One region of the Fictibacillus sp. 23RED33 genome, then DNA from elsewhere that is predicted to be linked to it. Evidence: a T-box and tRNA genes for the amino acid it is inferred to sense, from the RefSeq annotation. Region 1 holds a T-box; the other holds one or more tRNA genes.
What was found. A T-box is a leader RNA that pairs with one kind of tRNA and senses whether it is charged. The one in region 1 lies ahead of argS (arginine--tRNA ligase), so its partner is inferred to be a tRNA-Arg.
Positions count from the first base shown of each region.

Region 2: it encodes a tRNA-Arg, which carries the amino acid that the T-box ahead of argS (arginine--tRNA ligase) is inferred to sense. The anticodon was not compared.

Region 1 covers NZ_JACZDX010000001.1:1,316,040-1,322,820, reverse strand. Annotated here, with positions in the region: gene IHV09_RS06930 (2-oxoglutarate dehydrogenase E1 component) at 1-441, opposite strand, end outside; gene rarD (EamA family transporter RarD) at 613-1,548, opposite strand; gene argS (arginine--tRNA ligase) at 1,653-3,335, opposite strand; T-box leader at 3,382-3,586, opposite strand; gene IHV09_RS06915 (hypothetical protein) at 3,634-3,915, opposite strand; gene IHV09_RS06910 (MATE family efflux transporter) at 4,003-5,364, shown strand; gene msrA (peptide-methionine (S)-S-oxide reductase MsrA) at 5,382-6,344, opposite strand; gene IHV09_RS06900 (DMT family transporter) at 6,418-6,781, opposite strand, start outside.
Region 2 covers NZ_JACZDX010000005.1:88,753-95,533, forward strand. Annotated here, with positions in the region: gene ilvD (dihydroxy-acid dehydratase) at 1-699, opposite strand, end outside; gene ilvE (branched-chain-amino-acid transaminase) at 724-1,626, opposite strand; tRNA gene IHV09_RS16370 (tRNA-Arg) at 1,931-2,007, opposite strand; tRNA gene IHV09_RS16375 (tRNA-Gly) at 2,196-2,269, opposite strand; gene IHV09_RS16380 (metallophosphoesterase family protein) at 2,351-2,881, opposite strand; gene IHV09_RS16385 (XTP/dITP diphosphatase) at 2,866-3,474, opposite strand; gene IHV09_RS16390 (GerMN domain-containing protein) at 3,897-4,934, opposite strand; gene racE (glutamate racemase) at 5,131-5,925, opposite strand; gene ptsP (phosphoenolpyruvate--protein phosphotransferase) at 6,138-6,781, opposite strand, start outside.

The sequences.
Region 1 (6,781 bases):
CACTTCCTGAAGCATTTGGATGGCTTGATAGCCGTCTTTAACACTAGATGGCGCTTCTTTCCAAATAAAGGAAGGTGGTATCGCTTTCAAATCTTCTTTAGTTAAGTTAAATTCTTTCGGGTCAATATGGTGGTTGTCTTTCGGAAATTCCCCTACTGGGTATAAGTTAGCTGCTAAGTGACCGTAAGTGCGAATGTTTTCTGCTAATTTTAATGCAGCTGCTAATTTCTCGAAATCCAATCCATCAAAACTCTGTGCAGTACGTTGATTTGATACAGAGCCCTCAATAGGAGGCCCCCAAGCATCAAATTTCTCTTTGAATGAACTGTCAACAGATTCCGGATCCACACTATATTGATCATATAGTTCAAGGATGTAGGCCATATTTGGTCCACTTAGTCCCTGCCAAGGATTTTCTGATTTGGAACGTTGATGACTCATCTTTTGTTCCCTCCTGCTTCCCTTTGTAAGTATTGTGCTGTTGCTGTTAACAGGTGATTCATCATTTCTCGCCATTGAATTTTTCCCTATTTAAAGCGCTCTCAAACAATGAATGAAAAGAACCTTATCATTGATAAGGTTTCAACTGTAACAATGGTCATTGCCATTATACTATATTTTCGCAGAAAGTGAATTTTGTTTTTTACGATTTATGAGATAATTTGCCCATTTTGTTTTGCTGACCGTAAAAATAAGGAGCGCGATCCATATCAAGGTAAATGAAATGACATGAATCTGACTAAATGTTTCATGATACAAAAATACACCTAATACGAGCATGATAGTGGGAGCAATGTATTGTAGAAAACCGATCATCGTCATAGAGATCCGCTTTACACCTTGCGCAAAGCAAAGTAATGGTACTGCAGTCACAAGTCCAGCTCCCCATAAAAGTAGTGTCGTAGAAGTGCCTCCAGAAATAAATGACGCCTCCCCGTTCCATTGAAGATAGATCAAATAAATGAGAGCTAATGGAAAGACAAACATCGTCTCAAATGTTAAGCCCGTTAACGAGTCAAAACTCCCAAGTTTTTTTACAAGTCCATACAGGCCGAACGAAAGAGCTAGAGAAACAGCTACCCAAGGGAACTCTCCATGTTGCCACGTTAATAGAAAAACTCCACATGCGGCTAATACAAAGGATACGAGCTGCCAGCTGTTTAATTTTTCTTTCAATACAAGCATGCCCAGAATTACACTAACAAGTGGATTAATATAATAGCCTAAGCTAGCTTCAACAACATGGTCTGTATTGACGGCCCAAATATACATGACCCAATTCCCGCTTATTAATAGTGAAGCGGTAAATACAGATAGAAATTGTTTCTTATTACCAAAGAGCACTTTTACATCTCTTGTAAGAGCGTTTTTCTTATTTAATAAGAACATTACAGCGATCATTAAAAGAAAAGACCATAAGATGCGGTGTGCAAAAATCTCAACGGATCCTGCTGATTGAAGTGGTTTCCAATACAGTGGAAGGAATCCCCATATTAAATAAGAAAAAGCGGCATACCATATACCCTTCGTATGTTCATTTAAATTCATTGTCCGTTCCTCGATCCCATAATTTATATGAAGTTATAAGATTATATAACGGATTCTAGATGATTTGCTACTAAATAAACTTCGCAGCAAAATAACGGGTAACTTTACATTTTATTCGGTGTTTGAACGCCTAATAATCGTAATCCTTCTTTCAGGACGATTTGAACTGCTGCACATAACGCAAGTCGTTCCGGGGTTTCTTTAGTATTTAATATTTTCACATTTGCATAGTAGTGATTGAATTTATGAGATAACTTTAAAACATATTTTGAAATAACAGATGGTTCTTTTCTGCGAAATGCCTGTTCAACAACTTCAGGGAATTCATTTAATACAGATATGATCTCCCAGCTTTCTAATTCGATGGACAACTCTTTCGGAACACTTCCGTTAAAATTTCCTTTATTTAATATTGTCTGTATTCGAGCAGCTGTATACTGCACATACGGCCCTGTGTCGCCCTCAAATTTAAGCATCGTATCAAGCGAGAATTCCACATCGTTTCCTTTTTCATTTTTTAAATCATGAAAAATAACCGCGCCTACCCCTACTTGACGTGCGACATTCTGTAAATCTTGGAGTTCAGGATTTTTACTTCTAATATTTTGTTCTGCTAACTTTACTGCTTCTAAGATAACAGTTTCTAATAGTACAGTTCTTCCTTTTCGTGTACTCATCTTTTTACCATTCTGTAAAATAAGCCCGAAAGGAACATGATGCATGTGATCAGCCCAATCGTGTCCAAGCTTTTTCAATACGCGTTTCACTTGTTCAAAATGTAGAGATTGTTCGTGTCCGACAACATAAAATGCCTCGTCAAAGTCATAGGTTTTCTTTCTATAGATGGCAGCAGTAATGTCACGTGTAGCATACAGAGTGGCGCCGTCCGTTTTTTTGATCAAACACGGTGGTAGATCTTCACCTACTCTTACAACCTGGGCACCATCAGAGAGTTCTAACAAATTCTCTTCTTGCAGGGCTTTTACGGAAGCTTCCATCTTATCGTTAAAGAACGCTTCACCGTTATAAGAATCGAAATGGACATCCAATAATTTATAGATGTTCTGAAATGCGTCTAAGGATGCTTCTTTAAACCAAATCCATAATTCTTTTGCTTTGGGATCATTATCTTCTAATTTCTTAAACCACATTCTCCCTTCATCATTTAACGAAGGATCTTTTTCAGCTTCTTCATGAAAGCGAACGTAAAGTTTAGTCAGCTCTCCGATCGGATTATCTTTTACCTTATTTTCCAACCCCCATTTTAAGTACGCACAGATTAATTTACCAAATTGTGTACCCCAATCACCTATATAATTAATTTTAAATGTCGTGTACCCACATTTTTCACTGATCGCGGCTATTGAGGAACCAATTACTGTTGAACGCAAGTGTCCCATTGAGAAAGGCTTTGCAATATTAGGAGAAGAAAGATCGATAACGATTGTCTTTTGATTACCAAAACGATGATTTGCATAGTTATTTTTCTCCTTTAATATTTGAGTTAACAGCGATACAGCAGCTACTTTTTTATTTAAAAAAGCATTCACGTAGCCTCCAACAACTTCAATTTTCTCAAACGCATCTTGACTCGTTCCACCAGCTAACGTTGTTGCGATTTCATTTGGAGACTTCTTATAGATCTTAGCTAATTGAAAACAAGGAAATGCTAGATCACCTTGTTGGATTTGTTTAGGTTTTTCAATAGCGGAATCAATTTCTTCGAAAGATAGTTCACTACCAATTTTTTCTTTTAAATAAGCTGCAAATACTTTTTTACCGTTCATTCTTTAACCTCCCTAAAATAAAAAAATCCGCCTCTTCTAAATTAATAGAAGAGACGGAAATTAACCGCGGTACCACTCTCATTGCCTAAAGGCCACTTGACTTGTTAACGGGAAGTCCCGGTTTGCTCTACTTCGTTTTCAAGCAAACATTTCCAAAGTGCGCTTCGTCTGAAGGTTGTGCAAGGCTTACACCAATCCCTTGCTCGCTATATAACATCCTTACAGACTACTCTCTTTTTCATAAATGTTCTGACATATAGTTTTTCATATTATATGAAGGTAAAAGCAAAAAGTCAACTTATTCCTTTTTATCAAAATCCAAGTAATCTCTCATTCGTTTAATGTATCGTTTTAACCGAAATAACGTTTCCGTTCGTAAATACTTTGAGTTGAAGGCAGCTGTAACTGCTGGGACCGATACAAACACTCCATGCTCAGTTACTCTAACCGGGATTATACCTGTATAGATTGTTTCTCCACTGCTTCTATATAAAAGCTCTGTTGAAACCAGTACAATTTTTTCGTTGCTTTGCTCTCCTGGCAGAACAGATTGAACTTCAAAAAGAAATTGAACACTCATAGTTTCTCCTTCACGTATATTAGTTATGTTTTATGATATAATTCATTGTCTCGAATTGACAGTTTAACTACTAAAGGAAGTATGCAGATGATACAGACATATTCGTTAAGAAGTAAATATAAAAATTTCTTAATACTGGTGATCCCCGTATTGATCACTCAGTTAGGCTTATATGCCATGAATTTCTTAGATACGGTAATGAGCGGCCGTTCAGGTGCAGATCAACTAGCAGGTGTAGCTATCGGATCGAGTTTATGGGTTCCGATCTTCACTGGACTAAATGGTATCCTAATGGCATTAACACCTATTGTTTCACAGCTTGAAGGAGCTAAGAATACAAAAAATGTGCCCCGGTCCGTCATGCAAGCTGTTTACTTGTCGGTCGTAATTTCAGTCATCGTTGTTGCATTAGGATCAGTTGTGTTAGATCCCATTTTAGGTGCGATGTCTCTCGAAAAAGAAGTAGAAAATGTTGCAAGAGGCTATTTAATCGCATTATCGTTCGGCATCATGCCGCTGTTTTTATATGGTGCACTTCGATCTTTCATCGACGCTTTAGGTCAAACTAGAATTACGATGTTTATCACACTGATTGGATTACCCGTAAATGCTATCTTTAACTACTTATTCATATTCGGTAAAGGTGGTTTTCCCGAATTAGGTGGTGTAGGTGCTGGTGTGGCAACAGCAATAACGTATTGGGTAACTGCAATTATAACCGTTATGATCGTTGTTAACATGAACCCGTTCAGAAGATATAAACTGTTTCGAACGTTCTATAAACCTTCTTTAACTGCTTGGAAAGAACAGTTGAAGATCGGCGTTCCGATTGGTCTTGCCATCTTCTTTGAAGTAAGTATATTTGCTGCTGTTACACTTTTAATGAGTGATTTCAACACGATAACAATCGCTGCTCACCAAGCTGCACTAAACTTTGCTTCATTCTTATATATGCTGCCTTTGAGTATCTCTTTTGCGCTCACGATTGCAGTTGGTTATGAAGTAGGCGCGAAACGCTTTAAGGATGCCGCACAGTATAGCTATATAGGAATCGTTACGGCTGTTGGCTTTGCCCTAATTCTCTCTGGTCTCTTAATGGTGTTCGATGAACAAGTAGCGAGAATCTATTCAAAAGAACCAGAAGTCATTCAAATTACGACTTCGTTCTTATGGTATGCGGTGTTCTTTCAACTAGCTGACGCTATAGGCGCTCCGATTCAAGGTGCACTAAGAGGCTATAAAGATGTAAATGTCACCTTTATGCTTTCATTTATCTCATACTGGGTGCTCGGTCTACCGGTTGGATACTACCTAGCTAATTTTACGTCGCTTGGTGCATATGGGTATTGGATCGGATTGATATCTGGTCTTTCAGCTGGCGCTATCATTTTATTTGCTCGATTAAAATATATACAATCACATTCTTATTCCTCTTCTGAACAAAAATAAACCAGCTCAAGGCTGGTTTATTTTTGTTCGAACAGAGTGAGGTATTCTCCATATCCTTTTTCTTTAAGTTCGTTCTTAGGAATAAAACGAAGTGCTGCAGAATTGATGCAATATCTTAATCCACCTTGATCTCTTGGACCATCTGTGAATACATGTCCTAAGTGAGAATCTGCATCCTTACTTCTCACTTCCGTCCTGATCATACCGTGAGATAAATCTTCCTTTTCTTCGACAGTAGATGAACGAACAGGTTTTGTAAAACTAGGCCAGCCACAGCTGCTATCAAATTTGTCTAAAGAACTGAAAAGAGGCTCCCCAGAAACGATATCCACGTAGATCCCTTCTTCTGTATGGTTCCAAAATTCATTTTGAAAAGGAGGTTCTGTTGCATCTTTTTGTGTAACGTTATATTGCATAGGATTAAGGGTTTTTAGTATTTCTTCTTTTTGCCCACTATCTACCCAGTGTGATTTGATAAAGGCATCTCGCCCTGAGCCTTGGCGATAGCGTTTGTAATGAAAAGGATTCTTTTTATGATAATCCTGGTGATATTCTTCAGCAGAATAAAACGTATCAGCAGGTAAAATTAAAGTTGCGATCGGCTTGTCGAATCGACCGCTCTCTTCTAATTCCTTTTTTGATTTTTCAGCGACCGTTTTTTGTTCTTCATCATGATAAAAAATGGCAGTACGGTACGAATCTCCACGATCGTAAAATTGTCCGCCAGCATCAGTAGGATCAATTTGTTTCCAAAAAACTGAGACGATTTTTTCATACGAAATGATGGATGGATCAAATGTGATTTGAACGGCTTCAAAATGGCCGGTTGTTTCGCTGCAGACTTCCTTATAAGTTGGATTTTCTTTGTGACCACCTGTATAGCCTGATTCTACAGAAATGATGCCTGGCCACTCTTCAAATGGTGTGACCATACACCAAAAGCATCCTCCAGCAAAAGTAGCTTTTGCATAGTTACTCATGAGATCAATCTCCTTTTTTCATCTGTTTGTTTCATCATATAAGAATGCCCATAAAAAGCATAGAAAAAGGCTCTTACCCTTTTTTTACAATTGGACCTGATGTTACTGGTGGCTTGATCGGTGCAGGAGTTGAACGTCTATTTTGTTTTCGCGTATTTTGCAAGAAGTAATACAGCCCCGCTAACACGATAGCACCACCACTCCATTGGGAAAGAGTTAGTGATTCATCAAGTAATAGGTAAGCTAACAAAGTTGCCCCAACTGGTTCACCTAAGATTGCCATTGATATCGTAGCAGCTGTTACATATTTTAATAGCCAATTGAACAATACATGTCCAAATACAGTTGGTATGATGGCAAGCAGTACAAAGATCCCCCATTCTTTCTCTGGATACCCAGTCATCGGTATAGACAAAGTCAAATTATAGATTCCAAAA
Region 2 (6,781 bases), on a different contig from region 1:
TGCAGCCTCTTTGATCAGTTCTCTTCTTTCGTCTGAGGTAGCTACGATCGTTCCGTTACCCGGCAGTGTAATACCTAGCATCTCCATAATGGAATTCATGCTGTTGGCTGTAAACATACCTGAGCATGATCCACAAGTCGGGCAAGCACTCGTTTCGAGTTCTAAAAGTTCTTCTCTCGTCATCTTTCCAGCTAAATGAGAACCTACTCCTTCAAATACCGAGGCAAGGGATAGGGATTTTCCTGCCATAGACTTTCCGGCTTCCATTGGACCACCTGAAACAAATACTGCCGGAACATTCGTCCTTACAGCTGCCATTAACATACCAGGCGTGATCTTGTCACAGTTAGGTATGTAGAACACACCGTCGAACCAATGGGCGTTGATAACCGTCTCTGCTGCGTCTGCGATGACCTCTCTGCTTGGAAGTGAATACCTCATACCGATATGCCCCATCGCAATTCCATCGTCTACGCCGATCGTATTAAATTCGAACGGAATTCCACCAGCTTCTCTAATGGCTTCTTTTACCCATTCACCTACTTTGTTTAGATGCATATGCCCCGGAATAATATCAACATAGGAATTACAAACACCGATAAAAGGTTTATCCATATCCTCTGGTGCAACTCCCGCTGCGTGGAGAAGACTTCTGTGCGGGGCTCTATCGATTCCTTGCTTGATCATATTACTGCGCATATCTGTAACACTCCTATACTTCTTTTATCCAGCTTGAACAGCTTGGTTCGGATACACCTTAACTCCTTCTTCAACTACTTTTTCTCTGAAGGATTTTAAAAGTTTGTTCGTATGTTCACCTGGTGCTCCGTTTCCGATTACTCTTCCATCAACTTTTACTACCGCAATAACTTCAGCTGCAGTTCCAGTTAGAAATACTTCATCTGCCACATAAACATCATGTCTCGTGAATGGCTCTTCAACCATGTTGTATCCTTGTGCTCGTGCGATCTCAACAATCGCGTTTCGAGTGATTCCTTCTAAAGCTCCTAAGTATCCTGGCGGCGTCTTGATCGTATTTCCTTTGATAATAAACACATTATCAGCAGAACCTTCCGCCACGTACCCTTGATCGTTAAGCATCAATGCTTCACTAACTCCAGCAAGACTAGCCTCGATCTTAACTAAGATATTGTTTAGGTAGTTTAGCGATTTAACTTTAGGACTTAGCACATCCGGACGGTTCCTTCTGCTTGCCACCGTTATGATTTCTAAACCTGTTTCATAAAGTTTTTTAGGAAATAGTGCAAGCTGTTCTGCAATGACAATGACTCCCGGTTGGCCGCATGTAAAAGGGTCCAACCCTAAGTTTCCTTTTCCTCGTGAGATAACTAGTCGAATATAAGCATCACGATATTTGTTTTTCTGGAGCGTTTGAACGATGATGTCTGTTAGTTCTTCTTTAGTGTGTGGAATTGTCAGCATAATGGATTGAGCTGATTCGTATAAACGCTGAAGATGTTCGTCTAGCCGATATACATTTCCGTTATAGACTCGAATACCTTCAAACACCCCATCTCCATATAAAAATCCATGATCGTAAACTGAGACTTTGGCGTCTTCCTTTAATACGTGCTCACCATTAACATAAACCCATTGCTCCTGCATCGTGATCCTCCTTTACGTGTCAATTTGAATTATTTGAATTTTTTAAAAATAATTTAATAATTGTTGACAATATTACGCCCATCTTATTAAAGAATCAACACCGAATTTTCGATATTTCACCGAATTCTGACTTTTCAGTTATTTTGTACACGCTTTCATTCCCATACCCATAAGGTTTTGAAGCTTTAACGCGTTGCATTGTAAACATTTTTAAAGCGCTTTCATCAAAAATAAAAAAACACGCTTGATATCCTTTAATAGAGGACATCAAGCGTGTCGAAAAGTTGTCATTATGTAAGTATTATGGCGTCCCAGGAGAGATTCGAACTCCCGACCGTACGCTTAGAAGGCGTATGCTCTATCCGGCTGAGCTACTGGGACATATGTATTGGAGCCCCTTTCGCATAGTAATGGCGCTTTCCGCAATTACCATGCGCTGCGGGCACACAGTGATTTGTTCCACCCGTCGACTGTGGATACAAATATATTTTTATCATGCATTTTAATTGTAAGATCTGTTAACTTCAGATGTAACTTTTCATGGACCATTTGAACGTGAGAAAAACAAATGGAGCGGGTGATGAGAATCGAACTCACGACCAGAGCTTGGAAGGCTCTTGTTTTACCACTAAACTACACCCGCAGACAATTTAGACCTTGTCGCGACGACATAACTAAATATACATGATATCTAAATTATAGTCAACCCATTTTCTCAACTTTTTTATTTTCTAACTGTTTTTTTTTCAAATGTTCTACTTAACTGATCGATACGTATACCATTGAGTGAATAAAAACTTACCGATATCCTATTATCTTCAATCTCCAACAACGCATATGTCTTTTCAAAAGAACCTCTAGGCAGCCTGATACTCCCAGGATTGATAAAGATCATTCCCTCACGTTCAAAGGCTTCAGCTACGTGTGAATGCCCAAAACAAGCAATTGCTGCACCTGTTTCCTCTGCCCTGTATGCGAGTGAAAGATAAGACATTTTTACATCGTATAAATGACCATGTGTTATATATATACAAGTATCTCCCAACAGCTCAATGGCTTCGTTAGGAAAATCATCGCCTAAATAATCCATATTACCTTTAACCGTTACAAATCCAGACATTTCTTTAGATGATGTCGAAAGCTCTGAATCACCGCAATGGATCATAAGATCTACTTCATTTTGATAGCGGCTCTTTAATGTTTCTAACTCATCTGTTAACCCGTGACTATCACTAACGATTAAGGCTTTTCCCATAAGAGATCCTCCTCATTGATCAGTTTTTTTAGTTTTTCCAAAGCTATTGCTCTATGACTAATTTTATTTTTTTCTTCTTTTGCTAACTCTGCCATCGAACGATTTAATTGAGGAAGAAAGAAAATCGGATCATACCCGAAACCTTCCGTTCCCTTCTTTTCTCTTAAAATCTGACCTTTACACTCCCCTTTTACAACTAGCGTTTCTTTTTGAGGTCTCGCAAAAGCCAAAGCACATACAAACTGAGCGTTTCTATCGTTATCTTCAACATTCTGAAGTTCTTCTAAGACTTTGTTCATGTTCTCTTCATCACTTTTATGTATACCTGCATACCTAGCTGAATAAACGCCAGGTCGTCCTTCTAAAGCATGGATCTCTAATCCTGAGTCATCCGCGATAACAGGAATATTCATCTGTTTAGAGATGGTTTCAGCTTTTAAAATAGCGTTCTCTTCAAAAGTGACTCCAGTTTCTTCAACGTCAGGACTTCCTTCAATATCGTTTAAAGTGAGGATCTCAACCCCAAAACTTCCTAACATCGATTGAAATTCTTTAGCTTTACCTCTATTTTTCGTTGCAACTAAAATTTTCATTAGGTACGCCTCCGTTTTGTAAAAAGTTTTTCTATAGGATTGTGATATTACTGTCATTTGGTGAAGCGTCTTCAACTATAAAATGTACGCCTCCCATTTGGAATGCGAGGGACATAAAGCGGAATCAAATACTTTAAAAGTACAAAGGTTGTCCAAAGCTCTTCTCATTTCGCTTGCAAAAGATTGTTACTTTTGCATGTTCATTCTCATCGTCGACAAAGTTGATTGGAGTGTAAGGTTTGAGACTCCTGCGGGACGAGCGGTCAGGTGAGACCCTTAAAGGCGCAAAGCGGCAAGGGGCTCACCGATCGCCCCGCGGAAAGCGAGACACCTGAAACGGAAATCAACTACTTTCAAAACAACAGAGCAATAAAAAAAGAGACGAATATTCGCCTCTTTACTGTATCACAACCTATTTGATTTTAAAATTCACCTGTATTCACTTCTTTAGGTCTTGAAACCGGGGCTGTAAGTTCTTTACCTTTTTCATTGAATATCTTAGACTTCCCATCAACTTTAATCGCCACTTTCTTCACTTCAGATAGCTCTGTAAGCGAAAGAACAATTGAATTTAACACTTCATCTGCAATCATGCTTTCTTCTTTATTATCCAGCAAAGCTCCATTGAAGTTTAATGTAACAACACCATCTTTGACGACAGGTGTACTTAACAGTTTCACATCTGTTCTAAAGTCTGTTAAAAGGCTGCTTTCTGCAGATGGACCATCAATTAGATGTTCGATCGTTGCTGTTACTTTATCTGTCCCCTCTTTTGCAACTCGACGCGTTACTGGTACATAATACGTTTGATCCTGTGTCTGTGCCAAGAAATAGAGAGTTACAAGTTCACTATTCGTGATATCTGCCACACTGCCATTTTCGAGATTTATCCCGTCAACACGACTCACACCGTCACCAACTGGAGTATTATTAACAGGCATTGAATTTTGGTTCTTTCCTGCGATTTGTATTTTAACTTTTTTTATGTTGTCAAACTGAGTAAGTGTGAATGTAATAGCTTGCAAGATCTTCATTTCATCCGCTGCATTATACTCTGTAAATTCCTTTGAAAAATTTGCCGTAGCTGTCCCCTTTTTGATATTTACCGATAACACTTCTGTATCAGCTGGCAGAACAGCTTGAAAACCGTTAGGAAGCAGATTGCTTACAGGGCCGTCTTTTACAAGATACTGCAATACTTGTTTAGCCGTTTCATCGTTCTTTGGAAGAGCCAGTACCTGTGGGACAACCATCCCGTTGCTGTCGAATAAAAACAGTTGCCGCTTATTCGTTTGCTCTGCACTCGCCGCTTTGTCTTTCTTATCCAGCGACTGACCTTCTTTCACGTAATTCACTTTAGGGGGATCAAGCTCATTTCCTGCTTTCTCTCCCCATAGTCCGCAACCTGATACCAGCAATGAAGCTGATAATATAATAAGCGGTGCTCCTGACTTCATCATTTTGCGCATACTTTCCCTCCTCAAGTGGTTTGTACTATTATGTATACGAGCTCTCCTCTCCCATTAGACCACTTGTACAAAAAATAAAAGAGACTGGCTTTAATTAAAAGAAAAGAGCAGAACCCCAAAAAGGATCCTACTCTTTCAATTCAATATTCTAATTATGAGGTTACCTAATTTTCATGCTCTTTGAAAACTACAACTTCATACATTCTACTTTTTCAATCTTACGGTCTAGCCAATGGTTGGCGATCTGCAGGAAATGATCGCTCTCTGCTGTCGCTAAAAATCGGTGCATCGGTTTAGCATCTTCTGTATTTAAAAGCCCACTATGGTCTAAGATGACAGAAACTTCACGCGCAGTTTCTGCACCTGAACAGATCAACGTGATATGTTCACCCATCACTTGCTGAATGATTGATCTTAACAACGGGTAATGAGTGCATCCCAGAATTAACGTATCGATGGAAAGATCCTTAAGCGGATATAGTGTTTCTGAAACTGCACTTAATGTCTCTTCACCAGATAACTTTCCTTGTTCAACAAGCGGAACGAACAACGGGCATGCTAAACTTTCTACGATTACATCGTTACGAATCTGTGTTAGCGCCTGTTTATAAGCACCACTATTAATCGTTCCGACTGTCCCAATCACACCGACATGATTATTTTTCGTCGCTTTTAAAGCGGAACGAGTACCTGGATGGATAACTCCTAAGACAGGAATGTCTAACTTTCTCTTCGCTTCTTCTAAAACTGCTGCAGTTGCTGTATTACAGGCAATAACAAGCATCTTAATCTCCTGTTCTAAAAGAAAGTCAATCATTTCCCACGTATAAGCCCTAACTTCTTCAAATGGTCTCGGGCCATACGGACACCTTTTCGTATCTCCTAAGTAGATAATCTCTTCTTTTGGTAGCTGTTTCATGATCTCTCTTGCTACCGTTAAACCTCCCACTCCTGAATCAATGACTCCAATGGGTCTATTCAAAAAACATCGCCTCATCTCTATATACATACTGGCGTTAAATCACTGTTTTCTATTCTGCTAATATTTTTATGAAATTGCAAGACAATTCGTTAATGGAATGTTTTAAATCCGAGCAACCTGGAGCGGAAATCAACCACTCCCGTGTCCAACCCTATTAACTCAACATCTATAGAAAAAGACTATGGAAATTTCCCCATAGTCTTTTTTCCACTTTAGAAATTTTCTTCTGCAAACTTCACAACGTCTTCCATTGTTTCCATTTGTAGAATTTCATCCATGTGTGCACTGATCTTTTCTTTAGACAGACCGAGAATCTGACTACGAGCAGGAAGTACAGATGTAGCACTCATTGAGAATTCATCGAGACCAAGGCCAAGAAGAATTGGAATTGCGATCGGATCGCCTGCCATCTCTCCACACATACCAGCCCATTTGCCTTCTTTATGTGCTGCATCGATAACCATTTTTACTAATCTTAAGATTGCTGGATTGTACGGCTGATACAAGTAAGAAACTTGTTCGTTCATACGATCTGCAGCCATCGTATATTGAATCAAATCGTTAGTGCCGATGCTGAAGAAATCAACTTCTTTAGCAAAAGTATCTGCCATTACGGCTGTTGATGGAATTTCCACCATGATACCTACTTCAATGGATTCTGAAACTTCAATTCCCTCAGAAACGAGCTTTTCTTTTTCTTCTAATAAGATTCCTTTAGCAGCACGGAATTCTCCAAGTGTTGCAATCATCGGGAACATGATCTTCAAGTTCCCATATTGGCTAGCGCGAAGAAGTGCTCTAAGTTGCGTACGGAAAATGTCTTGCTCTTCTAAGCAAAGGCGAATCGCTCGGAATC